2 regions of the Marinobacter salinus genome follow, and region 1 is predicted to be linked to the other one. Evidence: predicted binding sites of a transcription regulator. Region 1 holds the regulator's gene; the other holds the start of a gene.
What was found. The regulator sigma-54, encoded in region 1, starts transcription at its own class of promoters, with help from an activator protein. The targets are predictions, from matches to a motif close to ANTGGCATNNANNTTGCTNT.

Region 1 (14,729 bases):
ATCAGTTCAGCGACTGGGTTGCAGGGCTGTTCGTCAACAAAGAAGACCTCCAGCAGGAAAATGAGGACCTCAAGGCCCGGCTCCTGATTCTGGAGCGGCGTGCACTCAAATATGCGGCCCTTGCATCAGAGAACAACGAACTGCGCCGGCTGATGAATTCCTCGGAAGTGCTGGATGACCGCGTTATCGTTGGTGAAGTGGTCGGGGTCTCGCCCGATCCTTTCTCCCACGAAATTATCATCAATAAAGGCCAGCGTGACGGCCTTTTCAATGGACAGGCCGTCCTTGATGCCCATGGTTTGATGGGGCAGGTGGTGCAGACCAGTCAGATTACCTCCCGGATACTCCTGGTCTCGGACAGCAGCCATGCAGTACCGGTCGAGGTAGTGCGGAATGGTCTACGGGCGATACTCCTGGGAACAGGCGATACCAACACTCTGGATCTTGTTCACGTTCCTGATACCGCTGATATTCGCGAAGGCGATCTGTTGGTGAGCTCGGGGCTTGGCGAGCGTTTTCCCCGTGGTTACCCGGTGGCGGAGGTCAGTCGTATCAGTAAGGAGCCCGGCGAGCCCTTCGTGTCGATTCAGGCAGCTCCAAAGGCCGAGTTGAACCAGAGCCGACTGGTTCTGGTGGTATTCCCCCCGAAGGCGCAGCGTCACCGCAAAGCAGTGTGGGAGAGGAGACTCCTGCAGTAGATACAGATCCGGACCGGGGAGGTGCTGACTGATGTTATCCGTTATCAGCTACCCGGTGTTTGTGTTTTCGGTGATTGTCTCCCTTGTATTAAGCATTTCCCTGTTCCCTGTCGGCTGGTTTGAGTTTCGTCCCGAGTGGCTGGGGCTGGTGGTTTTTTACTGGACTTTCCGTGCGCCCGCCCAGTTCGGCATTATCCTGGCCTGGTGCCTCGGCCTGCTGCTGGACGTTCTGGAAGCCACTCCCCTCGGTGTGAATGCGCTGGCGATGGGATTGATCGCCTTCCTTGTGCTGACGATTCATCAGCGTTTGCGCATGTACCCCATGCCGCAGCAATGCTTGATGGTGTTTCTGCTGCTCGGTATCAATCAAATGCTTGTTCACTTCATCAAACAGATGCTGGGTGGCGAGGACGCTGGATTCAGCTATCTGTGGCCAGCCCTGACCAGCGCGGCAGCCTGGCCGGTGTTCTGCATCCTGCTGGATAATATAAACCGTAAGCTGGGCTAGTCATGGCACTCATTATTCTCGCTTCGGCTTCTCCCCGGCGATCCGAATTGTTGCAGCAAATCGGCGTATCCTTCAGGGTGCAGCCTGCAGACGTAGACGAAACGCCTGAAACCGGAGAAACGCCAGAGCACTATGTGGAGCGTCTCGCCCGTGAGAAGGCGCTAGCGGTGGCTGCAGTGGCACCGGAGGCTCTGGTTCTCGGCTCTGATACTTCGGTCGTGCTCAACGGAGTCATTCTGGGCAAGCCAGCCTGTGCAGACGACGCAATTGCGACACTCCGGGAACTGTCGGGCGCCACCCACCAGGTAATGACGGCGGTCGCCATGGCCAGGGGCTCCCGATGTGAATCCCGGCTGGCTATCAGCGATGTCAGCTTTCGGGAGTTATCGAATGACGAGATCGCAGCCTATGTGGCCAGCGGTGAGCCTATGGACAAGGCCGGAAGTTATGGAATTCAGGGCCTTGGTGGTATTTTTGTCAGGGAACTAAGGGGCAGTTACAGTGCTGTCGTAGGGCTGCCACTTCAGGAAACGTCAGCCCTGTTGGCAGATGCCGGGTATCCGGTCTGGAGAAACTGGCCGAGCAGTCTGGAGAGCGGAACATGAGCGAAGAAATCCTGATCAATGTGACGCCGGTTGAAACCCGCGTTGCGCTGGTTGAAAACGGTATGCTGCAGGAAGCCTACATTGAACGTACCAGTCGCAAGGGGATAGTTGGAAACATCTACAAAGGGAAAGTAGTCCGGGTGCTTCCAGGCATGGAAGCGGCGTTTGTCGATATCGGTCTGGAGCGGGCAGCCTTCATTCATGCATCGGATGTGGTCCCGAGTCAGTCCAATGGCGATGACGTCAACGAGGCGCCGAAAACCGTGCCGGATATCCGGACCCTGCTGCGGGAAGGCCAGTCTCTTGTGGTCCAGGTAACCAAGGATCCGATCGGCACAAAGGGTGCCCGGTTGACTACCCAGCTTTCGATACCTTCCCGTTACCTTGTTTTTATGCCCGGCGTCAGTCACGTCGGAATATCCCAGCGAATCGAGGATGATACCGAGCGGGCTCGTTTGAAGGGTCTGGTTGAGGAGGCGGCGGCGAAAGAAACCGACGTGCAGGGCGGGTATATTATCCGGACAGCTGCAGAAGCCGCGTCGCCGGAGGAGCTGATCGGGGACATGACCTACCTGCACCGTCTGAGCCAGTCGATTCATGAGCGCATTTCCCGGGTTCAGGCGCCTTCCGTTATCTATCAGGATCTGCCGCTGTTCATCCGGACCATCCGTGACCTGATTCGCCCCCAGACGGAAAAGGTCAGGATTGACAGCCGTGAGAGTCATCAGCGGGTCATGGAGTTTGTTGAAGAGTTCGTTACGGAGTTTGCCGACAAGGTGGAATATTACCCGGGCGAGCGGCCGATCTTCGACCTATACTCGGTAGAAGATGAGATCCAGAAAGCGCTCAGTCGCAAGGTCCAGTTGAAGTCCGGTGGGTATGTCATCATTGACCAGACCGAGGCAATGACAACCATCGATATCAATACCGGTGGTTTTGTCGGGCACCGGAACCTGGAAGAAACTATTTTCAAGACCAACCTTGAGGCCGCCCGGGCTATCAGTCGTCAGCTGCGCCTGCGGAACCTTGGCGGCATCATTATTATCGACTTCATCGACATGGAAGATCCGGAGCATCAGCGACAGGTGCACCGAATGCTGGAGAAGATGCTGGAACGGGACCACGCGAAAACCAAAATCACCGGAGTTTCCGAGCTTGGTCTGGTCGAAATGACCCGAAAACGCACCACCGAGAGCCTCGGTCAGGTGCTCTGTGAGCCCTGTCCGATCTGTGATGGGCGTGGCTTCCTGAAAACCAGTGAAACCGTGTGTTATGAGATCTTCCGGGAAATTCTCCGGGTGAACCGTGCCTATGACGCTGAAAACTATCTGGTGATGGCGTCGCAAAGCGTGGTCGACCGCCTGCTGGATGAAGAGTCTGACAACGTGGCCGACCTGGAAACCTTCATCAGCAAGACCATCCGCTTTCAGGTGGAGCCGTTCTACAGCCAGGAGCAGTATGATGTCGTTCTTCTCTGATGAGGGGACTGACTGCCGGCGATGGGAGTAAGCCAGCCTGATGTCTTCCGCCGATCGCGAGCCGCCCCTGCCGGATAACTACCCCGAGAGCTCGCCGGTAAGACTGGCAGCCCGGGTCTCCAGTCTCGTCTGGTGGATGCTTCTCGTTATTCTTCTGTTGTTCGCGTTATACGCGGGTTTAGGGCGTCAGCTCACCCGTAACGTGGATGCGTTCACCGATGATCTGGCCCGGGAACTGTCAGCACGTATTGGCCATGACGTTTCCATTGGCAGTCTGTCCTCCCGGTGGATCTGGCTGGATCCTTCTTTCACCGCACGCGAGATTGCCGTCTCCAACCGGGATTCAGGCATGGAAATCGCCCGCCTTGAGCACTTGCGCATCCGGTTTGATTTCCTGTCGTCACTGATGCGACAGCGGGTCGTGTTTGAGGATTTCGAAGCGGATGGGCTTGAGCTGACGCTCAACCAGTCCGAGGCGGGGAAGGTCAAAGTCCGGGGCGCTGAACTTCCGGAGCCGGTTAACAACCGTCTGAAGGAGTGGCTGGAGCTGGCGGGGACAGTTCTGTCGGAACCTTATGTCAAAATCACGCGCTTCAGCCTGGGGATAAGGGATAACAAGGGACACCTGCGTCACCTGGATATCCCTCAGCTGGATCTGGTGTACCGGCAGGGACTGTTTCGCGCTTCCGGTCGGGCCATGCAATCCGGAACGACCCAGCAACTGGCCAACTTCAGCCTGGTTGGCCAGCATTTCTTCCGGGGCGATTTTACCGGTCAGCTTTATCTGGGCGTGGACTCGGGCCGGCTTTTTGATGGCCTTATAGACGAGTATCAGTGGCGGGACATTCGTGTTGAGGGGTTCGACCTCGGGGGCGAGGGCTGGCTGACCTTCCGGGACGGCATGCTGCAACAGGTCAGTGGCACGGTAAAGACACCCTACCTGCAGTTGGGAGTCGGCAATGAATCCCTGGCACCCCTTGAAAACATTCGCGCGCGGTTTGGCTGGCGCCGGCACCCGGACGCCCTGTCGGAGGTCGGTCCGTCGGCACTGGGCCGCCCAGGCGGCCCGGGTGAGTGGCACCTCCAACAACTTCAGTGGACATGGAACGGCGATGATGTGCCGCCATTCAGTCTGCGCCTCAAACCCGAGGGCCCGGGGCTTACCGTTATTGCAGATGCCTTGCCTCTCAGCCCACTGCGCAGGCTTGCTTCTCTGCTGCCACTTCTTCCCGAGCGGGCCAGAGCTGCTCTTGAAAACTATCGTCCAGGAGGATTTCTGGACCGCATGGAACTGAGTATCCCGGATTCATCCGCTAAAGGCTTTGAGTTCACGGGGCGTCTCCGCGATGTGGGTGTGATGGCTCACAGGGGAGCGCCAAGTGTGTCTGGGCTGTTCGGCTCGGTGTATCTCAATCAGGACTCCGGTTATGTCCGGGTGAAGGCCGGGGAGCAGCCGGTGGGCCTTGGTTTCCCTCAACTCTTCCGGGCAGGCTGGTCATTCTCCGAGGTTGATGCTCTGGTTGCCTGGCAGCTGGATGGTCCTGTCACCCGAGTCTATTCCGACGATATTCGCATGGTGTACAACAGCGACACCATTCTTGACGGCGGTTTCGATCTGAAGCTGGACAAAAACGGAGAGGATAACCTGGGGCTGCGGGTCGGTCTTGAGAACGCAAGCGCCAATATGCTGGCAGATTTCGTTCCGAACAAGGCCGTCAGCCCCGTGCTCTATAACTGGCTGACAACGGCAATCAAAGAGGCCTCAATTACCTCAGGCATGTATTACGGCCATGGTCAGGTTGGTTTCGGGGCACCCAGAGGGTCCTTTGTGTCCTCTATGTGGTACGAGTTCGAGAATGCCACTGTTGCCTACGACGAGCGCTGGCCGGAAGTGTCAGGCGCGAGTGGACGGGTGGTCGTAAACAACGGCGATACTCGAGTGACGCTGGACAAAGCCGAAACAGGTGGGGTTACACTCGCACCCAGTACCGTGCGGGTTGTTCCTGGCAGCGCTGGAGCGGTGGTGTTGGTAGACGCTGCTGCCGAGGTTCCGGGAGAGGCCGTTGGGTTCTGGATGAACAACAGTCCCCTGGGGGAGTTGGCGGGATCAGAAGCCAGGACGCTCGAGTATGATGGTCAGTATCAACTGGGTCTTGGGATAGAACTGCCATTAGGTTCGGACCAAGCACCGGTGGTAGAGGCCCATGTCACGGCTTCCGGCGGCACTGTCAGCTATCCGCCGGCTGACCTGAGCTGGAGTAATATCACCGGGGATCTGACTTATCACACCGTTGACGGCTTCTCCGGAGGGCCAATGCAGGCGCGGTTCTTTGGCGAGCCTGTGAGCATCAGCCTGAGTCGCAGTAAAGCGGGTGACGCGCTCGCCATTCGCCAATCCGGACAGCTGGCTATTCCGGAGATACTGGCAAAGGCGGGTCTGGCTTCCGACCGGAGCTTCGGCATGAGCGGATCCCTTTCCTACACCGCCGGTCTGGATGTGGGTGCCGAGAGTACCTCTGGAATAAGGGTGCGATCCGACCTGAAAGGGGTCGTTCTTGACTGGCCTCAGACGCTTGCAAAGACGGCGACCGAGTCAGCACCGTTGGAGGCCCTGGTTGATCCCGGCGCGGAGGGCGGCATTTCCATTCGGGGAGACTGGGAAAATCGCATGGCCTTTGACCTGCTCTGGAAGGAAACCGGCTTCGACCTGACGGTTGGCCATCTATACCTGGGCAGTCACACCCTGAATGATATCCAGATCAACGCCCTTGATCTGGGTGACCGTTGGGTGGTTGAAACCCGGTCCGAGCGTGCCGTTGGGCGGATGGCCGTACCCGTCGATGGTGGCAGGGTTGCCGCGGATTTCGAGGTTGTCAGACTTGTCCGTAATGACGAAGCGCGAAGCGAGGCACCAGAATTGCTGACCCTGGAAGAGCAGCTTGAAGCATTCAGGTCTCTGGATATGGGGGGCTGGCCTGATGTTGACGTAAGCATCAACGAACTTCAATTGAACGACGAAACCCTGGGAAGATGGACGTTTACGTTGCGCCCTGAGCCATACATGTTAAAGGTAAGCAGTATTGAGGGCCGGCTCAGCTCCCTGACGCTGCTTGGTGATATGACCTGGAGTATTGTGGATAACCGGGAGGTAAGCCGGTTTGCCGGCTCGGTCACCGGTGGCGCTCTGGCAGACCTCAGTAAACTGTTTGGAACTCAGATCCCCCTGACCAATAAAGCCACCAATATTGAGCTGGATCTGGATTGGCCCGGCCGACCTGATGAATTTTCGCTGCGGGACCTCAGTGGTTCGGTCAGTCTCCGGCTGGATGACGGTATTATCCTGGAGCAGAACAACACCGCTCAATTGTTTCGTTTTTTCAATCTGTTGAACGCCGATACCCTGTGGCGGCGCCTGAAGCTCGATTTTTCGGACCTTTATGAGCGGGGAGTTGCGTTTGATGCCATTTCCGGCAAAGCACAGATTGTTGAAGGGTTGGTAACACTGGCCCCGGAACTCCAGATCGTGGGCCCATCGGGCGCGTTCAAGCTCAGTGGCACGACAGACATCCCCGGTGAAACGCTGGATATGCGCCTGGTGGTCGTTCTGCCGCTGACCCAGAATCTGCCGTTGGCCGCGTTGTTAATGGGTGCCAGTGCCCCCATAGGTGGGGCATTATTTGTTCTGGACAAGATTCTGGGAGATCCTCTCAGCAAGCTGACCAGTGCCAGCTATAGTGTGACCGGCACCTGGAGCGATCCGCTGGTAGACCTGAAGCAGGTATTTGATAACGGCAAATAGCAGGAGCTGCTCATGACCACATCAATTTCCAATCGCGTTGCCGCCATCCAGATGGTAAGCACCCATGACATCCGAGCGAACCTGGATGAGGCCCGGAAGTTACTGGAGAAAGCCGCCAGTGAAGGGGCCCGCGTGGCAGTCTTGCCAGAAAACTTTGCTGTATTGGCAACCAGTCAGATGGTCGCGTGCGGACAGGTAGAGTCCTCGGAGAAGCCGGTCATCCGGGCATTCCTGGCAGAGCAGGCGAAAAAACTCGGGTTGTGGATTGTCGGCGGATCACTGCCATTAGCACACAGGCCCGATGGCTCGGACATTGAAGGGAAGGTCAGAGCCTCTTGCCTGGTGTTTGATGACCAGGGTCGGGAAGTCGCTCGCTATGACAAGATACACCTGTTCGATGCGATGGTTGAAGATGCCCAGGGCCAATACCGGGAGTCAGACACCTTCGAGCCCGGTGAACAGTTGGTGACACTGGATACACCAGCGGGAAAACTCGGTCTTGCCATCTGTTACGATCTGCGCTTTCCGGAGTTGTTTCGGGCGTTGCGGGAACAGGCTGTTGATTGGGTGTGTTTACCCAGTGCCTTTACCTGGCAGACCGGAAATGCCCACTGGCATGCTCTCATACGCGCACGGGCGATCGAAAATCAGGTCTGGGTTGTTGCTCCTGGACAGGGGGGGCAAAACAGCGAGCATCGCCGAACCTATGGCCACAGCCTGATTTGCGACCCCTGGGGCAAGGTGGTGAAGGAGCTTGCCGTGGGCTCCGGAGTGGTGACCGCGGAGCTGGACGCGGAACAGCTAATACAGCTGCGGAAGCGGATGCCGGTGTGGGAGCACCGCCGGCTGTAATTTGCCGGCGTACCACCATCAGTTTGCTGCTTCAGCGTCGTCGATGCATTCCCGGAGATAGCGAAACAGTTTCCGGGCCTGGCCTGTATTTTTTTGCTTTTCCACATCCTTGCGTGCGTTACGGGCCAGATTGCGCAGGTGTTGAAGGTCGGCGCCCGGGCAGTAGCTGAAGAATTCGCCCACCACGGTATCGCCCTCGGCAATCATGCGGTCGCGCCAACGTTCGGCCAGGTGGTGGCGCCGGGTGTGCTCTTCACTGCCGGCATCAAACGCATCAATGGCTCGCTTCAGGGCGTCCGGATCGTCTTCCTGCCTGATTACCTTGCCGATGAACTGGAGATGGCGGCGTTTCGCTTCGTTTTGGCGAATCCGTCGCGACTCCTCAATGGCAGAGCGCAGGGTATCGCTGATCGAGAGGGTATCGAGCTGATCGTTGCTCAGTTCGAGCATTCGTTTGCCGATGTCCTGCAGGGCGTGCATTTCCCGCTTCAGCTGGGACTTGCTGGGGCCGTCGTATTCCGGCGCGTCGTTGTTGTCTTGATGATCTTTCATAAATCCGACATCCGGTTAAGCGTAAAAAATCGTGGCCAGGCCAAGGAAGGCCATAAAGCCTACTACATCGGTAACAGTGGTCAGGATCACGCTGCCCGCGAGAGCCGGATCAATATTGCGCGACTTCAGGAACAGGGGCAGTACCGTGCCCGCCAGAGCGGCTGCGACCAGGTTTATGATCAGTGCGGCGGCAATAATGCCACCGATCATCAGATCCTGGAACCAGGTGGCTGCGGCGCTGGCAACCACCAGCGCCCAGAATATACCGTTCATGGCGCCGGACAGGAATTCCCGGTTCAACAGCCAGCGCACATTGGCGCCGCTTATCTGCCCAACCGCCATACCGCGAATGACCAGGGTCAGGGTCTGGCTGCCGGCAATGCCTCCCATACTGGCAACAATAGGCATAAGCACGGCAAGCGCGACCACCTTGGTAATGGTCTCCTCGAACAGGCCGATAACGGCAGAGGCGATAAACGCGGTAATCAGGTTAATGCCCAGCCAGACCGCACGGCGACGTGTTGTTTTCCAGACTGGTGCAAAAGTGTCTTCATCTTCGTCCAGACCGGCCATGCTCATCAGCGAGTGATCGGCATCTTCCCGGATAACGTCGACCACGTCATCGATGGTGATGCGCCCCAACAGCCGACCGTCTTCATTCACTACGGGCGCCGAAATCAGATCGTAACGCTCGAACAGGGTCGCAACCTTGGTGTCTGAGAGTGTGACTGGAATAGGCTCTATGTCCGTGTCCATGACTTCCCGAACCGTGGAAGCGGGATTTGATACCAGCATCTTGGTGATCGGCAACATACCAATGAACTCGTCCCGCCGGCTGACGACAATCAGGTTGTCGGTCATCGGGGGCAGGTTGCGGTGTCTTCGCAGGTAACGGAGTACAACATCGATGCTGATGTCCGGACGTACCGTGATGGTATCCGTGTTCATCAGGCCGCCAGCGGTGTCCTCCGGGTAGGAGAGTACTTCCTCGACCCGTTGGCGGTCCTGTTCGTCCATGGTGTCCAGAACTTCCTGGATCACCGTGTCCGGCAACTGCTGCAGCAAGTCGGCCAGGTCGTCCGACTCGAAATCCTCGATGATATCCGCCAGTTCCTGGGCATTCAGCTGGCTGAGGAAGTAACCCCGGATGTCGTCGCTCAGATACTGGAGAACTTCCCCTTCCAGCTGTTTGTCCACCAGGTTCCATAACAGGGCCCGCTGGCGGGGAGGAGAGGACTCAAGAAGGTGGGCAATATCACTGGGGCTCAGGCCGCCGTTAAGGATGCGGGCAACCTGTTTCAGGGCGCCACTGTCCAGAGCTTCGCTCAGGGATCGAAGGCGTTGACGGGCCTGGCTTTTTTCCAGAATATCGGTCATGAATTACCCACAGTCAGAAAACGCCTTTATTATAGTGGAGTTAGGTTGCACAGGTGAGAAAGAGTTGTAGGTGAATGCCGCAGAAGCTTCCGTTCGGGCCACGGCAAGCCTGGTGTTACCCGCCTTCCCCAAAATAGTCATTTATCAGTTTGACCAGGGCGTCAATGGCTTCCCGCTCATCGTGGCCATCCGCAATCAATTCTACGTTGGTCCCCTGGCTGGCGGCCAGCATCATGACCTGCATAATGTTTTTGGCATCCACTTCCCGACCCTTGCCGCTGATCCTTACACTGCTTTCGAATTCCGATGCCGTGGCGACCAGCTTGGCAGTCGCCCGGGCATGCAGTCCCAGTTTGTTGATGATGGTGATGGGCTTGCGGATCATGCTGGTTCAGATCTCTTCCCGGGATTGCAGATGCGGTAATTCGGTATGGCGGACCTGAACGTTGCTGTACTGCTGGCGGAAATGTTCGCAGAGCTGTTCCGACACGTAGACCGAGCGATGCTGGCCGCCGGTGCAACCAATGGAAATGGTCATATAGCTGCGGTTGCTGTCGGCAAATGAAGGTAGCCAGGTGTCCAGAAAAGCGGTCAGATCATCAATCATCTTGCGGCTGGCAGGTTCTTTCTCCAGGAAGTCGATGACTGGCTGATCGGTGCCGACGAACTTGCGCAGACTGTTGTCCCAGTATGGGTTTGGAAGACAGCGCACGTCGAACACATAGTCGGAGTCCAGCGGAACACCGTGTTTGAAACCAAAGGACTGGAACAACAGGGCGAGCTCCTGGTCTTTCCGGCCCACGACGCGCTGTTTGATCATGTCGCGCAGTTCGTACATGGACATGCCAGTGGTATTCACATAAAGATCTGACAGCTTGGAGAGCGGTTCCAGGCACTCCTTTTCATAACTGATGGCTTCCCTGAGAGATGTTTTATCATCGCTTAGGGGGTGCTTGCGGCGAGTGGCGTGGAATCTCTGGAGCAGGGATTGTTCGTCGGCATCGAGAAATATGACTTCGACGGTGACTCCGGTTTCCTGGAGCTGCCGGTATATCTCTTCAAAATTGGCGAGTTCGCCGGACAGGTTGCGTGCATCAATACTGACGGCCATTTTGCCTAGCCGGCCGGGTGTTGCCTGGTTAGTGGCTTCCCGTGTGAGCGGGAAAAGCAGTCCAATGGGGAGGTTGTCAATGCAATAAAACCCCAGGTCTTCAAGAACATGGAGTGCCGTACTCTTGCCTGAACCGGACCTGCCACTGACGATGATCAGTTTCATGGTTACCCCTTCTCCACAAAAATCAGTGTCAGCCGTTTGCTGCAGTCATACGCTCATACAGTGTTTTGGCGTCGTCAGACTGGCGCAGGCGATCGCAGAATGCGCGTTCATTAAACTTCTCCGCCAGTTGGCTTAGCAGCTCCAGGTGCTCGCTGGTGGCCTCCTTGGGAACAACGAGGGCAAACACCAGGTCGACCGGCTGGTTATCGATAGCGTCGAACTCAATGCTTTCTTCCAGCGTCATCAGTACACCAACGACGTGATCCAATCCTTCGAGGCGGCAATGGGGTATGGCGATGCCTTGCCCGATGCCAGTGCTGCCCAAGCGCTCGCGGGCGACCAGGTTGTTGAAAATCTGGGTCTCACTGAGCGAACCGTCATGCTGGTTGATCTGCTCGGCAATGAATTCCAGAACCCGTTTCTTGCTGGAGGCCTGAACCCGGCAAAGGGTCAGCTCTGGAGCAAGTATGTTGTCAATGGTCAGGGATGTGTCGCTCATGAATCGACTGCATTTCCGTAAAAAAAAGGCTGCGGCAGGATAGCCATGCCGCAGCGCGATGAGATGACACGCATGAAAACGGGTAGTTAACGAGAGCCGTTTCCGTGCATCCGGTCTACATTTTTTTCCTTGTGCTTGAGGATCTGGCGGTCCAGTTTGTCAATGAGCGAGTCAATCGCTGCATACATGTCCTCATTCTCAGCCTTTGCGTGAATCTCACCACCAACCACGTGAAGGGTTGCTTCCGCCATCTGACGCACTTTTTCCACTTCCAGGGTCACCTGACAATTACTGATGTGGTCAAAGTGGCGTTCCAGTTTCTCAAATTTCTCTGAAACATAATCTTTCAAAGCGGGAGTCAGTTCTACGTGATGGCCTGAAATGTTGAGTTGCATAGGCTTCTCCTGTTGTCATCATGCCGGCCTCGAAGGGCCGGGCTGGGTGCTGGCGCATCGCGCGCCGGCGAATAGTATTCCTTGGCAAATCCTGTTCCGGGCAGCGCTTGCCTAAACCAGTCGCTTCCGCTCATTCGAGGGCGGAATATGCATCGCTTCCCGATACTTGGCCACGGTGCGTCTCGCCACCTTGATACCCTGTTCCCCTAGCATGGCTGCAATTTTACTGTCACTCAACGGCTTTTTGGGAGTTTCTGCCGCAATCAGCTTTTTGATCATTGCGCGGATTGCTGTTGAGGAGCATTCCCCCCCCTCGTTGGTGCTGACATGGCTGGAGAAGAAATATTTAAGCTCAAAAATCCCCCGGGGAGTATGCATGTACTTCTGTGTGGTCACACGGGAGATCGTCGATTCATGCATCTCTACCGCCTGGGCAATGTCCGAGAGGATCAGGGGCTTCATGGCCTCTTCACCTTCATCCAGAAATCCCTGTTGGTGTTCCACGATACGTGTCGCCACCTTCAGCAGGGTTTCGTTTCGGCTTTGCAGGCTTTTGATAAACCACTTTGCCTCTTGAAGCTGATCCCGCAGGTAGGTGTTGTCCGCGCTGCTATCGGCCCGCCGTATAAGAGAAGCATAGCTTGCATTGACACGAATGCGGGGGGCAATTTCAGGATTCAGCTCGACGCGCCAGCGACCATTATGTTTGCGGACAATAACGTCGGGTATGACGTAGTCGGGTTCGGCGCGGTCGAGGACATCACCCGGGCGAGGGTTTAGGCCGGTAATGAGCGCCAGAACCTCTCGGAGCTGATCTTCTTTCAAGCGGCTTCGGCGCAGTAACTGAGCGTAGTCACGATTACCCAGGAGATTGATATAGTGGGTAATCACTAACCGGGCCTGGGCCAGCCATGGTGTGTCTGGAGGCAACTGATTCAGTTGGATGAGCAGGCATTCCTGGAGGTCCCGGGCAAACACGCCGGGAGGATCGAAGTGCTGCAACCGGTGCAGGACCGCCTCCACCTCGTCCAGTTCCAGCGGATCTTCCTCATTCTCATCAAGCAGGCCCGCGTGGATTTCTTCCAGAGGGCTGGTCAGGTAGCCCCGCTCATTCACCGCATCCATCAGCGCGTGGGCAATGGCCCGGTCCCGTTCGTTTAACGGCGTCAGGTTCAGTTGCCACTCAAGGTGATCTTGAAGGGTTTCGGTGGGGGAGTTGCGGGTTTCGAAGTCGTGATCGTTTTCGTCATCGTTCCGGGCGGTCGATGCCGGGGCAGACTGGTAGATATCATCCCAGGCAGTATCGACGGGCAGATCATCGGGAATATTGTCCGGAATCTCATTTTCTGAAGTCCAGTCCGGACCATTTTCTGTTTCATCCCAGTCAGAGGCAGACTCCGAGGCTGGCTCGGCACTGGCTTCGGTGCTGCTCTCGTCACGATTTCCGCTGTCTTCGTTTGAGCTGGCTTCCGGCTCGTCATCCTCCTCGGAGTTCTCCAGCATGGGGTTGGATTCCAGTGCCTGCTGGATTTCCTGTTGAAGGTCGAGGGTGGAGAGCTGCAGTAGCCGGATCGCCTGTTGCAGCTGGGGCGTCATGGTCAGGCTTTGACCCAGCTTTAACTGTAAGGAGGCTTTCATCACCATGGTTCAGGATCCGTTGCTAATCAGCGCTCTGCATCGAGGCAGTAAAATAAAAAATCGTTGTATGCCGGTTACTTGCCATGTCAGGCAGAAGCCCAAGCAAGTTCTTTGCCGAGTTTACTTGCTAGCGGTCATCAACACAATCGGCCGAGGGACGTCACAGCCTGAATTCATCGCCGAGATACACTTCCTTGACCTGTTCGTTGGCCAGTATCGCCTCTGAGTTGCCGGACGCAATGATGTGCCCGCCGGAAACTATGTAGGCCTTTTCACAAATATCGAGGGTTTCCCGCACATTGTGATCGGTAATCAGAACACCGATGCCTTTGTCCCGAAGGTGGCGGATAATATGTTTGATATCGCTGACGGAAATCGGGTCCACGCCGGCGAAAGGCTCGTCCAGCAGGATAAATGCGGGCTCCATTGCGAGGGCCCTGGCGATTTCTACCCGCCGGCGCTCCCCCCCTGACAACGCCATGCCGACACTGTCGCGAATGTGGGTGATATGGAACTCTTCCAGAAGTTCTTGCAGTTTGGCATCGCGGTCGGTGCGACTGAGCCCTTTGCGGGTTTCCAGAATGGCCATGATGTTGTCGCGCACGGAGAGTTTCCGGAAAACCGACGCTTCCTGTGGCAGATAGCCGATTCCCTTGCGGGCGCGGCCGTGCATCGGTAGGGGCGTAATGTCTTGGCTGTCGATGGTGACCCGACCCTTGTCAGCCGGCACCAGCCCGACAATCATGTAGAAACACGTTGTCTTCCCGGCGCCATTCGGACCAAGCAGACCGACAATTTCACCGCTTCGGATTTCCAGGGAAACGTCGATCACCACTTTCTTCTGTTTATAGCTTTTTGCCAGATTACTGGCTCTGAGAACTGCCATCGGATCCCTGTGTGTTGCGTGGCTGGATTACCATTTCAACGCGACCGGTGCCGGAGCCGGTGTCTTGTCCGCCCTCCGCGGTAACGACCCGGCGGACCGTATCATAATGAATGACGTCACCACGGAACAGGTTGCCATTTTGCTCAATGACGGCTTCACGCTCAAA
Region 2 (14,729 bases), 1.1 Mb from region 1:
TACATACCACCCTGAACGATCCCGAACAACGCCGCCGGGTTGCCCTGGTGGGCGTTTTTGCTACGCTCGGCCCAGCGCAGCGAAAGCTCCATGGAGTCCCTGGCCTGCTGCTCGGTGGCCGGGTAAGGCGTGCACTCGTCAAAGATCATGACAATGTCCGAACCCAGGTCACGCTGGACCTGAATGGCAATCTCCGGCGACAACTTGACCGGCGAGCCATCCACCGGGGACCTGAAGGTTACATCCTCCTCCGTGATTTTCCGCATCTCCCCGAGGCTGAATACCTGAAAACCGCCAGAATCGGTCAATATGGGCCCTTTCCACTGAGTGAAATCATGAAGATCGCCATGGGCCTTGATCACCTCGGTGCCTGGGCGAAGCATGAGGTGAAAGGTATTACCCAGAATGATCTCGGCACCAATCTCTTCAATATCCCGGGGCAGCATTCCCTTGACCGTACCGTAGGTGCCTACAGGCATAAACGCTGGTGTTTCGACCGATCCACGGGGAAAGGTCAACCGGCCCCGGCGGGCTCGGCCATCTTCTCCGAACTTTTCAAATGACATGAAACAGGACTCGGTCACACAGCCTCCCCGGCGTTATCTTGCTTGGAATCAGTAATAGGTTCGGAAGCACCAAGCAGCATTCCCCTGCTAGGCGCCTGACCGGTAATAAACATAGCGTCGCCATAACTGAAGAAACGGTATTCTTCGGCAACGGCCGCCCGGTATGCATTCATGACATTCTCATAACCGGCAAACGCGCTTACCAGCATGATCAGCGTCGACTCGGGCAAGTGAAAATTCGTTACCAGCGCATCAACGGTTTCGAAACGGTAGCCCGGACTGATAAAGATGTCTGTTTCACCGCGAAATGCCCGCAGGCGACCTCCCCTGCTTGCAGACTCCAGGGAGCGAACGGAGGTTGTCCCTACGGCAACAACCCGGCCGCCCCGAGCCCTTGTCCGCTCGACGGCATCAACAGCATCCTGGGGCACATGCACCACTTCGCTGTGCATGACATGATCTTCTATACGGTCAACACGAACCGGCTGAAACGTTCCGGCACCTACATGCAGCGTAACGAACGTGGTCTCAACGCCCATTTCCCGGAGATGTTCAAGAAGCTTCTCGTCAAAGTGCAGGCCCGCCGTTGGTGCGGCAACCGCACCAGCCTCTTTTGCATAGACTGTTTGATAACGCTCACGATCGGAGCCTTCATCAGGGCGATCCACATAGGGCGGCAAAGGCATGTGCCCAATACGCTCGAGTACATCCAGAACCGGCTCGGAGGATTCGCAAACCAGATGAAACAATGCCTCGTCCCGACCCGTCATCCGCATGACCGTGCCATCTTCAAGGATGACATTCTGCCCACTCCTGAGCGCTTTCGACGCACGAACATGGGCAGTAATCCCGTGCTCTCCGGTGACTCTCTCAACCAGAATTTCAATCTGGCCACCGGTTTCCTTTTTACCGAAAAGGCGGGCGGGGATGACCCGGGTATCGTTGAACACAAGAAGATCGCCGGACTGAAGCAAGTCAGTCAGATCGGTAAAATGGCGGTGAGCGGTGTCGCCGGAAAGGCCATTGAGACACAGGAGACGTGAAGCTGTCCGCTCAGGAAGCGGATAGCGGGCGATAAGCTCATCCGGTAGATCAAAATGAAAATCGGAGACATTCATGGAATGGACTATTCACGACAGAGCGGGAAAGAATGGTAGCGGCGGGCGGACTCGAACCGCCACGGGTTTTACCCCAACGGATTTTGAATCCGTCGTGTCTACCAATTTCACCACGCCGCCATCAGAAAGTGCTGGGGATTATACTGAGCTCTCCCGCGAAAGCAATACGGGCAGCGGACAGATCTGCCCCAGCCTTCAAATATTTAGAGTCTGTCAAACAATGATAGCTGGGATACCTGGGCGAAAGACTGTTGCGCGGCCTGCAAAACGAAGCTCTGGAAACTCAGATTACTGATCGCCTCGGCGTAGTCTACATCCTGCAATTCTGACCGAATCTCATTGGTGTACACCGACGAGTCTTCCAGAAAAGTCTTGGTGGACTCGACCGCGTTCATCCGCCCGCCGAGCTCCGTCTGCTTCAGAATAATACTTTCCTGGGCATTATCGAGATTGATCAGCGAATTGGCGATCAGGTCATCAAATTCCGCGTTGCCCAGGCTGTTGGTCTTATCAATGGACTCCAGACCGGCAATAAGATTTTCAATGGTTCCGAAAACGGACTGTTTTTCATTGATGTTCAACGTGTATACATCCCCGGCTCCCGGAACCGCATCGGTAATACTGGCCTCAACCCCGGCAACAACAAAGGTTTCTCCGCTTTGATACTGAGGAGGATCGACCGGCAAGGGAGCGCCACTGCTATCAAAAGCCAGAACATTCGGGGGCACACTGTTATCGACCTGAAGCGTAATGTCATCCGGAAATCCGCCGGAATAAGCCGCATTGAGCGCCGCCTCGTTAACTACCCTTACCCCGGATATAGACCCGCTGGTGGGGGAGGAAGGAACACTTCCGGTAACCGCCGCAGGCACATTGACGAAAATCCCTTTACCATGATCACTGATAGGCACAGTGACTCCGTCATCAATTTCCAGAACGCGCTGCCCCTCATCGCCCTGATACTGCCAGCTCCCGGTGGCGTCTTGCTGAAACGCCTGCACCGACCCCTGGAAACCGCTGAAAATATATTCGCCGGAGGCATCCCGGGTGTTCGCTACATTCGCCAGCTGACCGAGCCGTTCTTTCAATTCCGAAGCAATCGAGCGGCGATCGTTGGGAGCCAGCGACCCGTTACCTGCCTGCACGGTCAGTTCCCGGACCCGCTGAATAATATCAACAGAGCTTTCCAGCGCGCTCTCTTCCTGGTTCAGGCGGTTATCCGCCAGGTCCACATTGCGCTGGTATGTCTCGACGCGGGCCAGCTCCTGATCCAGTTTCAAAATCCGTGCAGCAGCCACAGGATCATCCGAGGGCTTGTTGACACGCTTGCCCGTGGAAATCTGTTGCTGAGTATTATTCAGGCTACTGTTCAACTCCTGAAGGCGGTTAATGCCACCGGAAAAAATCTGTTGCGATGAAATTCGAATCATCTCACATCACCTCACGCTGCCATCCCGACCGTTACCCGTTCCATTACCGGAAACTCTGTAACAGCGTATTGAATAAGTCCTGAGCCACCGACATAACCTGCGCAGACGCATTGTAGGCGGCCTGATACTGAATCAGCTTGCCGGCTTCCTCATCCAGGTTGACCCCGGATATGGCCTCTCGCTGATTGGTCGACTGCTCCAGAAGTGTTTTGCCGGCATCCATATCCAGTTGGCTCTGCCGGGTTTTGACACCGATATCCTCGACCAGGCCGGCATAACCCTCGGTAAAACTCTGGCTACCATTATTAAGCGTATTGGCCGTGCCTAACGCGGCAAGCAACTCCGCGTTACGGTTATCGGAAACGCCATTGGTGTTATATCCGATGGTAAAGGTGTCACCCACTGCTGGCTGTCCCGTTACCTTGAACTGAAACCCCTGATAGTCGGCACCGCTGGCAGGATTTTCGCTGAACAACTCATTAACCTGGCCTGCATTGTAAGGCTGGTTTGTCGCTCCGATTGCGGTGCCCGAGGAATCCGTTACCGTGAATGTCAGGCCAGTGGGGCCCCCAGACGCAAACGACACGGTCAAGGGCCCGTTACTGAGCGCCCCTGCAGTCTGAAACCCGGGCAAGAGCGAGTTGGTGAAGGGATTCCGGACATTCAGCATCGTGCCCTGGTCAATCTTGGCCGTTCCAATATTCTGATCACCCGACGAAGCCCGGACAGGGCTCGCAAAGGCAAGATCCTCTTCACGATTAACCACCAGAGCAATACTCTCGGCAGCATTTCGGCTTGGCTGAATCAGATACTTGTCGCCGGCATTGAAGGCACCCCCCTCAACGCGGATATTAAATCCGGGCATCGATATTTCTGATTGAACCGGATCCGGCAACCGGCCCTGATTGACGGTTTCTCCGGTTGACTTGTCAATGAGCTCAAAACTGCGACCATCACCGCTAAACTGAAGGGTGTAACTGCCTGCGGCCAGTTTGGCGCTATCGGTAATCTCCACAGCCAGCAGCCCGGTCTGGGGCAGCTGGTTATTGGCATTGGCGACTACCCGGCTGCGCTGCTCCGCTTCGGAGTTAATATCCGTGAAAAACAATCCGCCCAGATCGCCTTCCAGATCCATGCCAATCTCATGCTGGTGGTTCACGGTATCTGCCAGGGCAATGGCAATACGGCCCAGCTCATCGAAAGCCGGCTTCAGCGCTTCATTGTCGAACCGCAGCAGACCGCCGAGCTTACCACCAGTAATCTGCTCATCGACATTGAGTGTCCGCCCGCCATTGCTCAGCGTAAATTCAAGACGTGTCGGATCCTCCGCACTTTCCCGCGTGCCAAACTGGGCGGCGTTATTGCCAACCACCAGGGAGAGTCCGTTGGTCAGCGAGACGTTAACCTGACTACCCTCCGCCTCTGACACCTTGATACTGACCAGTTCCGATAGCTGTCGGAGCTTCTCATCCCGCTTGTCGAGTAACTCATTGGGCATCTGACCTTGAGCCAAACCCGGTGATTCCGAGATCGCAAGATTCAGTTCCGCAATGCTTTTGAGCAGCGTGTTGGCATCTTTGACACCCTGTTCCATCTGAGTCTTGACGGACTCACGCTGCTGAATAAATTCCTGATTCAATGCTTCGAATCGACTGACGATTTGCTGCGCCTCGCTCAGTACCAGCTGTCGCTGAGGCAACGATGTCGGGTCTTCGGCGGCGTTCTGCAGGCTGGCAAAGAAATTATTGAGGGCGGTACTCAGCCCGGTCGTCTCACCACCGAGCAGGTTATCAAGCCGGGTCAGTTCAGAGTTCAGGGTTTCCTGCTCTCTGGACAGGGTGCTGTCTTCCCTAACCTGTTGCACAAGGTATTCATTCGCGAGGCGACGAATATTGGTAACACTCACCCCACTGCCAATGGTCCCTGCCCCGGTGCGCTGGCCTTCCTGGGTATCGAACTGGACCTCCTGACGGCTATACCCGGGAGTATTGGCGTTGGTAATGTTGTTTCCGGTGGTGTTCAGTGCCGCCTGATGACTCAGGATGCCGGTAAGACCAATACCTATCAGCCCAGCCATAACAGTTACTCCTTCATCCCTTCACTGCCCAGAGACAGTGTCATCAGTGAGTCACGGTTCATGATCCGGCGGATCTTGTCACCGTAATCAGGGTCGGTCGCATAGCCCGCTTGCTGAAGTCTTTCTGCAAAGACCTCGGGTTGGTCAGCAGCCGAAAGGACCTCCCGGTAACGTGGATTTGACTCCAGGAAGGAGATGTAATCGCGAAAGCTCGACTCATAGTCTGGATAAGACCTGAAATCCGCCTGCTCCTTCATGGGTAACCCTTCCCGGTATTCGGTTGTGGTAATGGTTACTGAATCACCCTGCCACCGTTGGTCGGCCTTGATGCCGAACAGGTTAAAGCTCGGCTCTTCTCCATCACCCTTGATCATGTGGCGCCCCCAGCCAGTCTCGAGCGCGGCTTGGGCAACCATCAGTTTCGGATCAATGCCCTTATCGCGGGCAATGCGTTCAGCCACTGGCAGCAACTCACGAACAAAATGCTCAGGCGACTCAAACCGCTCCGGTAATGGCTCCGGATTTTCCAGGGGTCTGGAAGCAGCCGTGTCGGCTACCGACATCACCTTTTCAACCTGCTCGGGCAAGCGCGGCGACAAGGCCGGCAGACTTCGATCGTAATCGCCAAGGCTTGCCTTGTGGGCCGCCAGTTTTTCACCTTCACCGGCCATACCTGGAATCTGTCGGCTGAGCTGCCGGACCAGTGCATCCGCAAGCCCGGCTCCCTGATCTTCAGCCATTGTGAGACTGAGCTGGCTGTCGAACATATCCCGGTAAAACTCGGACTGTTTGCTGTTCAGGTAGTTGCCCTCGGCAAATACATCTCCGGCCTTACGCATGGATTTGAGCATTTCGGACAGAAACAGGCTCTCAAACTGACGCGCCACTTCCTCAAGCGCCGCCTGCTTATCGGTTCGTGCCTGAGATTTCAGCGCATTCAGACCATTGAAATCGGTGTAAACCTGAGCCTGTTTAACCTGATAATCCTGCATCACGTCACCTAAATCACAATCAGCTCGGCGCGCAATGCGCCGGCCTGCTTGAGCGCCTCAAGAACCGCCATGACATCGCCGGGCGCCGCACCCACCTGATTAACCGCCTGAACAATTTCATTCAGGGTGACAGCCGGACCAAACTTGAACATCCGTGCCGGATCTTCGGTTATTGCAATCTGGGTATCCTGTTGCACCGCCGTTTCGCCCTCAGCGAACGGGTTGGGCTGAACCACTTCCGGGTTTTCCTGAATAGTGACGGTCAGGTTGCCATGGGTAACCGCCGCCGGGCTTACTTTCACATTCTGGCCAACCACAATGGTCCCGGTACGGCTATTGATGACTACCTTGGCCGCATCCTGGGCCGGATCAACCTCGATATTTTCGAGAATGGACAGAAAACTGACCCGCTGGGAGGGATCCCGGGGCGCCCTGACTGAAATCGATGTCGCATCATGGGCGTAAGCCATGTCCGGCCCCAGGCGGCCGTTAACGGCTTCAACAACCCGGCGCGCCGTGGTGAAATCCGCGCGCATCAGATTGAAGGTTATGGTGTCGCCCTGCGAAAAAGGCGAGTAAACCTCACGCTCTATGGTCGCGCCGTTTGGAATCCGCCCGACGCTTGGAATATTGACGGTGATCCGGGATCCGTCCTGGCCCTGGGCACCGAAGCCTCCAACCACGAGACTGCCCTGCGCCATGGCATAAATATTGTTATCAGCACCCTTCAACGGGGTCATCAACAGTGTGCCACCTCTCAGACTGTCCGCATTGCCAATGGAAGAAACGGTGATATCCAGCTCCTGCCCCGGCTTGGCAAACGGAGGCAAAGTTGCGCTCACGGTCACTGCCGCAACGTTTTCCAGTTTCGGGTTGACGCCATCAGGCAGTGTTACACCAAACTGGTTCATCATGTTCCGAAAGGTCTGATTGGTGAACGGGGCCTTGTCGCCGGTTCCGTCCAGCCCCACCACGAGGCCGTAGCCTACAAGCTGGTTATTCCGGACACCCTTGATGCGGGCAAGATCTTTCAGTCGGTCAGCCATTACCGGTGCGGCAAGGAGCACCAGAACCATTACGGCCGCCAAGGCTCTTTTCAGACTCATAATGGCCACCATTCGCTGTTGAAGAAGCGCCCCGCCCAACCCATCTGGTTAGCCTGGTCAAAATCACCGGTACCACCGTAGGCAATCCGGGCGTCGGCGATGCGGGTCGAGGCGACCGTATTGTCTGGCTGGATATCCTGAGGGCGGACCAGCCCGGTAAGCCGGATGAATTCATCGCCGTTCGTCAGCGACAGCCATTTTTCACCTCTGACCCGAAGGACACCATTGGGCAAAACCTCTGTCACGGTGACCGTGATGTTACCCGCCAGACTGTTGCTCTGATCCGCTTCGGCCGAACCCTCGAAATCCCGCTGCTGGTTGAGCGACGTGGCAATGCCGAAATTGCTCTTCCCGAGAATCGTCGGTTCCGGGAGGGTAATGTCGTTATCCTTGGTAATGCTGGTATCAGCGTTCTTGCTCGCCCGGGTGGACTCCTCAAGGGTAATGGTCAGCACATCGCCGATATTCAGCGCTGTGGTATCGCCATAAAAGTTGTAGTTCCGGGAACTTTGGAAAATGGCACCCGACTGAGGGTCTTTCTGCATCATTGCCTGCGCACGAACCGGCGCATATTCAGGATCATCCGGCACGGCCCGGGGGCGACTCATGGCGGTGCACCCCTGCAGCAGGATCAGCGCTCCAACGAGCGCCAAGGTGCGCACCTGCCTGGATTTACTCGTTTGAATGATGCGTTTCATGACTTAACCAATATTGTTGGTAATGAACTGGAGCATCTGATCGGTTGTAGAGACTACTTTGGAGTTCATCTCATAGGCCCGCTGAGTGGTGATCATATTGACAAGCTCTTCCACCACTTCCACGTTCGATGCCTCAACAGTCCCCTGTTCAATGGCGCCGAGCCCGGCAAGTCCCGGCTCACCTTCAGCCGGATCTCCGCTGGCATTGGTCGCCTTGAACAGGTTATTACCGATAGCCTGAAGGCCTTGTGGGTTAATGAAGTCCACGAGGGTAATCTGGCCAAGGTTGACCGGTGCAGACTGATCATCGGTGACCGCTGTCACCGTGCCGTCTTTGCCGATAGTGATATTGGTCGCGTTATCCGGGACGGTAATGGCAGGCTCAAGGGCGTAACCGTCCGGATTCACGACGTCGCCGTTGGCATTAAGCTGGAACTGACCGTCCCGGGTATAAGCGATCTGACCATCCGGGAGCTGAACCTGAAAAAAGCCCCGTCCATTCACGGCCATATCAAGCGGCTGTTCGGTGATTTGCAGGTTGCCCTGAGAGAACTGCTTGGCCGTGCCGACCACTCGCACACCGGTACCCAACTGGAGCCCCGAGGGAAGCTCGGAATTCTGCGTACTCAGACCACCTGGCTGCCGGTTAACCTGATACAGCAGATCCTGAAAAACCGCCCGATCCCGCTTGAAGCCGGTGGTGTTAACGTTGGCCAGGTTATTGGAGATCGTGGACATATTGGTGTCCTGCGCGCTCAAACCGGTTTTACTGACCCAAAGTGCTGGATGCATGATTTTTACTCCTTGCCGGGGGCTGCTGATGCGGCCAGTTTTTGCCGCTTTCAGCCCGTCAGGCCATTGTGTTCAGTCAATATCAGAGGTTCTGCAACAGCCGTGCCGCCGCTTCAGAATTGTCCTTTGCGGCGCTCATGACCTTCACCTGCATTTCGTATTGCCGGGACAACTGGAGGTTAGAGATCATCTCTTGCACAGCATTAACATTGGAGCTTTCCAGAAAACCGGAAGCCACACGCATGTTGGCATCAGGCGGCTCGGGGCCATCAATTACCTGATCCGGCCTACGGCGCATAAATCCGTCCAGACCCTTCTCGAGAGAGCCAGAAGGTGGATTCACCAGTTTCAGCCGATCTACTTCAACGAGTTCATCTGGCGCGCCGCCGACAGGAATTATGGATACAGTTCCATCTGCGCCAATCTCGACGTTCTCGAATGGAGGGAGCGCAACGGGACCGCCGTTCCCCAGTACCGGTTCACCACCGGGCAGGCGCATCAAGCCGTTCACATCAATCTGCAGACTGCCGGTACGGGTGAATACTTCTTCACCCTGATCATTCTGAATCGCCAGCCAGCCATCACCCTCTACCGCCACGTCGAGTTTACGGCCGGTGTCCATCAGCGCGCCGGCGGACAAGTCAGTACCTGGCCTCTCTGTCATCGCGTACGCCCGGGTCGGATGGTGCTCGCCGAACACGGGCATGCTGCGGGCCTGGGCGAAATCTCTCTTGAAGCCTGTGGTGCTGACGTTGGCCAGGTTATTGGCATGGGCACGCTGGGCCAGCATATTCTGCTTGGCGCCTGACATACCGATGTATAGGGCTTTGTCCATGGGAAAACTCCTGCCGGAATTTTGACTGTTTCCAGTCTTCTTGCAGGAGTCGTGCCATATCTCGTTTATTGAGGATTAACGGAGATTGATAATGGTCTGGGTGACCGCATCGGAGGTTTCAATGGTCTTGGCATTGGCCTGATAATTCCGCTGGGCAATGATCAGGTTGACCAGTTCCGCGGACAGGTCAACATTGGACTCCTCCACTGAGCTCGCCTTGATTGAACCCAGGGTTCCGGTATCCGGCGCGCCTATGATCGGCTGGCCGGAATCGAAGGTTTCTACCCAGGAGGTATCACCCACCGGAGACAATCCATTGGTATTATTGAAGGAGGCCAGAGCTACCTGGCCCAGTGCCTGGGATTGGCCGTTGGTGTACCGGGCGAAGAGAACACCCTGGTCAGACACATCCAGCCCGGACAGACGGCCTGTGGTATAGCCATTCTGCTGCTGATCATTGACCCCAAAGCTCGCCCCATACTGGGTTGTTTCCGCAAGGTTGAGAACAAACGCTGACGACGTCGGAGGCTCGGGAATTGGAGTCACCACCTGGGTCCCCGCCGCAGGCGGACCATCGGCACCATTAGGTTGGCCGCTTTCATCTTTAGGGATCCAGTCCGAGATCACGATTTCACCGGACGGATCTCCATTAATAGATTGAAGGTTCCCGCTTTCATCAAAGCGCGCGGTGTAAGGAGAAGTATCCGTACCGGCTACCATTTCGCCATCAATCTGAAGATAAACCGACCACTCGCTTACACCAACGCCGCTGCCCGGTGAAGGTTCTTTCACGAAAAACTGCGTCATTTCGTGAGAGTTACCAAGGCTGTCGAAGACGTTGGTGGAGGTGGCGTGATTGTAGGTTCGCTGGTCCAGTGGATTGAATTCGTTGGCAATCCGGATGGGGGATGTGGCGAAGGCGGTCGCAAAATCACCGGCTGCTGGGTCGGAAACACCCGCGACCACACGATCTGCCGTCGCATTGACATCACCAAGAACCGTGCCCGTGGTCTCGGTACCGCTGGTCAGATTCCCGTCATTGTCAAACGCGAACGACAGCGTCTCTCCCTGGTTGTGAATAACCCGGAGAACGTCCGTTCCGGTTCCGTCATCCACGACGGATGCTGAGATGGCCGTTTCGCTCGAGTTATTGATCGAATCAACCAGGTCCTGCAGTGACGTGATGTTGCTCGTATCCAGAGCCAGCGGAGAGCCATTGATACTGAGACTGAACGCAAAGTTGGTTGGCCCGGCGGTCGTAATATAGCTATCGTCCAGCTGCTGCGCACCGCTGAATGTGGCCGTCGTGGTGGCTGAGGCACTCATGCCCGGAGCGTTATTAATGGCCGCTGCGGCTTCTCTGGCGGTGGCAGCAGGATCGATGCTCACCGGGTAATCGGCGGTGCCGTCGTTGTACTGGATATCGAAGGTTTCGCCCTGAATACTGGCAACTGTCAGTGGCCCGATATCGCGAACCCTGGTTTCCAGAACGGACTCGCGGGAGTCGAGATTCAGATCTGACACCAGACTGGTTGTCCGCCTTGGAGCCAGGTTATCGGTCTCGACCTGAAGATCACTCCGAATACCGGAAAGGTTTCCGTCGTCGTCCGCAGTGTAACCCTGCACCCGCATGTTCTGGTTATTGATGACAAACCCTTCTTTGTCGATCGCAAACTGGCCGGCTCTGGAATAGCGAACCTCTCCCCCGTTGTTGAGGATGAAAAAGCCGTCGCCGCTGATCGCCATATCAAGGCCGCTGTCAGTAAAGCTGATGTTGCCCTGACCAAACGACTGCTTGACGTCCTGAACCCGAACCCCATCGCCGATGGGGTTGGTGCCCGCACTCAGGAAACCGCTGGCATACAAGTCCCCGAATTGAGTCTTGCTTCCTTTAAAGCCCACAGTACTGGCGTTGGCGATGTTGTTACCGGTCACATCCAGATCTACCGATGCTGCCCGGAGGCCACTGAGCCCTGTATTAAATGCCATGATTCACCCCTTGGTCTGACACCGGTATCAGTTGATTTGTTTTACGTCGGACAGGGCTATGGACCCCATTCCGGCCAGGTTCAGTGTGATAGAACCACCCTGACCCAGTGAAACACTGTCGACATTAGCGCTAACCATGGTCGCCAGCTGTTGAGGGCCACCCGGATATGACGCTTCAGCTACGATCTTGTAGGGACCCTGCGGCAATGGATTGCCGTTGCCGTCCTGACCATCCCAGGAGAAGGACTGAACACCCGCCGGCCTGCTACCCAGATCAAGCTGACGTACCAGTTCTCCGCTCTGGCTCTGAACAGAGACCCTTAGTCCCCCGGTTGAAGCCGGGACTTCAATAGTGCCGCTGATTTCGCCCTCGGCTCCGAGGATTCCGACGCCCGAAGGCGCAAGCACCGTCTTACCCACCATGGCTGAAGCCTGAAGGGCCTGGGTGGACCGGAACTGGCCAACCACATCATCAACGGTGCCAGAGAGTTTCTGCATTTCTTCCAGCGAACTGAACTGCGCCAACTGGGAGATAAACTCACCATTATCCTGCGGCTCCAGAGGGTTCTGGTTCTTCAGCTGGGCCAGCATCAATTCCATGAATTCGTTTCTGCCCAGCTCGCTGTTCCTGTTGGCACCGTTTTGCTGGGTTGTCCGGTACTGGCTCAGAACATCCGAGGCGCTGCTGGTATTGGTTACGCTCATTATCTGCTCCTCACCGTTTTACTGCTGACCAAGGGTCAGGATGCGCTGCATCATGGATTTGGCCGTGTTCATGATGTCTACGTTCATCTGAAAGCTCCTGGACGACGACATCATATCGGCCATTTCCTCTACGACATTCACATTCGGATAAAACACATAGCCATCCTCGTTCGCAGCAGGATGATCAGGTTCGTAACGCATCTGTAGCTCGGCGTCGCTCTCCACAACACCCTCAACACGAACGCCGGCACCCGGGCCCTGCTCGCTGGTCATGCCCAACCCCTGGTTGTCAGGATTCAGCATGGATTGCTGGATGGCGGCGAACACTGGTTTCCTGGCACGGTAAGCCGTCTCTGTACTCGAGCTGGCCGTCTCGGCATTGGCAATATTGGAAGCCGTTGTATTCAGCCGCAGTGACTGCGCGGTCATGCCGGATCCGGCGATGTCAAAAATGTTGCCCAATGACATGAAGTCTCTCCTTCGCTAATCGGGACGCTGCGACTTATTCGCCTTTCAGGGCCTTGGTGAGCCCTGAAAACTTGCTGTTCAAAAACTGGAAGCTCGCCTGGTAATCCATGGCATTCCTCATAAACCGGCTCTGCTCTTGCTGGGCATCTACCGTATTACCGTCAACCGATGGCTGGTTTGGCGTGCGATACAGCAGATCCGATTCAGCGGCGCCGGAAGACGTGTCCATGTGCGCATCGTTGGTTTTGCTCATTTCAAAGCCGCTGACCGATTGCTGGGCACGCTGCATCATGGCCTGGAAGTCCACATCCCGCGCTTTAAACCCCGGGGTGTCGGCATTTGCCAGATTGTTTGCCAGAACCTCAGCCCGCTTTACCCGAGCCTCCAGTGCGTGCTGATGAATGCCCAACGCGCTATCAAATGAAATCGCCATACTGCCTCCCAAAAACCTCACCGTGCTGCCGGTCGGTTTTGCCGGTTATGCGTTCTGGAAGGGTTAAAGCAAAGTGAATGCCATGATTTAAAAAGTCTTTGAATCAGAGGGCTACAGGGCGGACCGGCGAATAAAACCCGGACAAGTCGGGAAAGCAGGAGTCACATTGAGGAAAAAGCGGCAAGCTGTTTCCCCCGGTTCGATTGCCGGGGGTCAGGAGCAGAAAAATGGTCGGGTCATCCCGGCCATTGCTGAAGGATTTCACTGACGTCAGGCCTGGGTACGCGGGGCTTTTCAGAAGAAACTGTACCGACATAGAGAAAGCCAACGATCGACTCCCTGTCCTCAAGCCCGAGGCCGCTTCGGACAACCGAATGATAGGCAACGCTGCCGGTTCGCCACATCACACCGTACCCGGCGTCCTGGAGGGCCAGCTCCAGAAAGCCGACGCCTACCGCCGCCGACATAACCTGCTCCACCTCCGGCACCTTTGGATGAATGGTCGGCGAGGCAATGGCAACAATAACCATCGGGGCCCTCAAAGGTGCCTTCCGCAGCTTTTCTATCTGCTGGTTGTCACTGTTATTGGGGCAAGTTGAGGCGAACAGCTCCCCAAGCGCCATCAGCCCTTCACCTTCAATAACCAGATAGCGCCAAGGGCGCAGGAGTGCGTGGTCAGGTGCGCGGGTGGCACAGGCGATGGCACGATCCAGAGTTTCCCGGTCCGGCGCCGGGGCCTCAAGCCTCGGTTCGGAAGCCCGGTTGAGCAGAAAATCACTGACTGCGGTCATATCTTCTCGCTGTGAGATGGCAGTGGTTAAAATTGGTTCCCCCCCAAATCAATTCCGTGAATTGTGGGTTATACGTAATACTGTTAACCTTTAGTCGTAGCCCGTCTGCCTAACAACTATAAATGATGCGGTAGCAGCACCATGAGTAACCAACAAACATTTAACAACTTCTCTGAATTTTATCCATATTACCTGGAAGAGCACAGCGACGTTACCTGTCGTCGCCTGCATTTTACCGGCAGCCTTCTGGTATTGCTGGTTGCCGTGTGGGCCATTTCATCTGGCAAACTGGCTTGGCTACTGCTACTTCCGGTGATTGGTTACGGGTTTGCCTGGGTTGGCCACTTCAGGTTTGAGAAAAACCGACCCGCGACGTTCCAATACCCACTGTACAGCCTGATGGGCGACTGGGTCATGTTCAGGGACATGCTCATTGGCAGAATACGTTTCTGATATGATGAGCGCACCCGCAGACCTGCGAAACGCCAGCACCAGCGCTGGCAAGGCCATGACTGGTGATTACCAGAACAGTCCTGTGGCAATTCCCCCCATGCCCGACTATAACGGCCGCATTCTCGCTTACACGGCGACAGCAGCGATCATTGTTTCCGGTGTCCTCCAGGGTGTATTCCATCACTGGCTGCTATGGCTCGTTGCCGGCGCCCTCACCTGGCCACACATTGCCCACATCGTCACACGGCGAACATTCCTGAGGCAATCCGCGCGCAT

Region 2: the regulator sigma-54 is predicted to act here: its motif matches at 13,275-13,294, upstream of flgB (flagellar basal body rod protein FlgB).

Annotation. Positions count from the first base shown of each region.
Region 1 covers NZ_CP017715.1:451,177-465,905, forward strand. Annotated here, with positions in the region: gene mreC (rod shape-determining protein MreC) at 1-698, shown strand, start outside; gene mreD (rod shape-determining protein MreD) at 730-1,206, shown strand; gene BKP64_RS02160 (Maf family protein) at 1,209-1,811, shown strand; gene rng (ribonuclease G) at 1,808-3,289, shown strand; gene BKP64_RS02170 (YhdP family phospholipid transporter) at 3,330-7,088, shown strand; gene BKP64_RS02175 (carbon-nitrogen hydrolase family protein) at 7,101-7,940, shown strand; gene yjgA (ribosome biogenesis factor YjgA) at 7,959-8,492, opposite strand; gene mgtE (magnesium transporter) at 8,508-9,869, opposite strand; gene BKP64_RS02190 (HPr family phosphocarrier protein) at 9,985-10,254, opposite strand; gene rapZ (RNase adapter RapZ) at 10,261-11,145, opposite strand; gene ptsN (PTS IIA-like nitrogen regulatory protein PtsN) at 11,174-11,644, opposite strand; gene hpf (ribosome hibernation promoting factor) at 11,731-12,039, opposite strand; gene BKP64_RS02210 (RNA polymerase factor sigma-54) at 12,151-13,677, opposite strand; gene lptB (LPS export ABC transporter ATP-binding protein) at 13,838-14,563, opposite strand; gene lptA (lipopolysaccharide transport periplasmic protein LptA) at 14,541-14,729, opposite strand, start outside.
Region 2 covers NZ_CP017715.1:1,525,516-1,540,244, forward strand. Annotated here, with positions in the region: gene tgt (tRNA guanosine(34) transglycosylase Tgt) at 1-566, opposite strand, end outside; gene queA (tRNA preQ1(34) S-adenosylmethionine ribosyltransferase-isomerase QueA) at 581-1,684, opposite strand; tRNA gene BKP64_RS06940 (tRNA-Leu) at 1,718-1,804, opposite strand; gene flgL (flagellar hook-associated protein FlgL) at 1,888-3,114, opposite strand; gene flgK (flagellar hook-associated protein FlgK) at 3,158-5,191, opposite strand; gene flgJ (flagellar assembly peptidoglycan hydrolase FlgJ) at 5,197-6,183, opposite strand; gene BKP64_RS06960 (flagellar basal body P-ring protein FlgI) at 6,192-7,289, opposite strand; gene flgH (flagellar basal body L-ring protein FlgH) at 7,286-7,987, opposite strand; gene flgG (flagellar basal-body rod protein FlgG) at 7,991-8,779, opposite strand; gene BKP64_RS06975 (flagellar basal body rod protein FlgF) at 8,862-9,614, opposite strand; gene BKP64_RS06980 (flagellar hook protein FlgE) at 9,690-11,603, opposite strand; gene BKP64_RS06985 (flagellar hook assembly protein FlgD) at 11,631-12,308, opposite strand; gene flgC (flagellar basal body rod protein FlgC) at 12,327-12,776, opposite strand; gene flgB (flagellar basal body rod protein FlgB) at 12,811-13,209, opposite strand; gene BKP64_RS07000 (nitroreductase family protein) at 13,446-14,000, opposite strand; gene BKP64_RS07005 (Mpo1-like protein) at 14,142-14,453, shown strand; gene BKP64_RS07010 (adenylate/guanylate cyclase domain-containing protein) at 14,455-14,729, shown strand, end outside.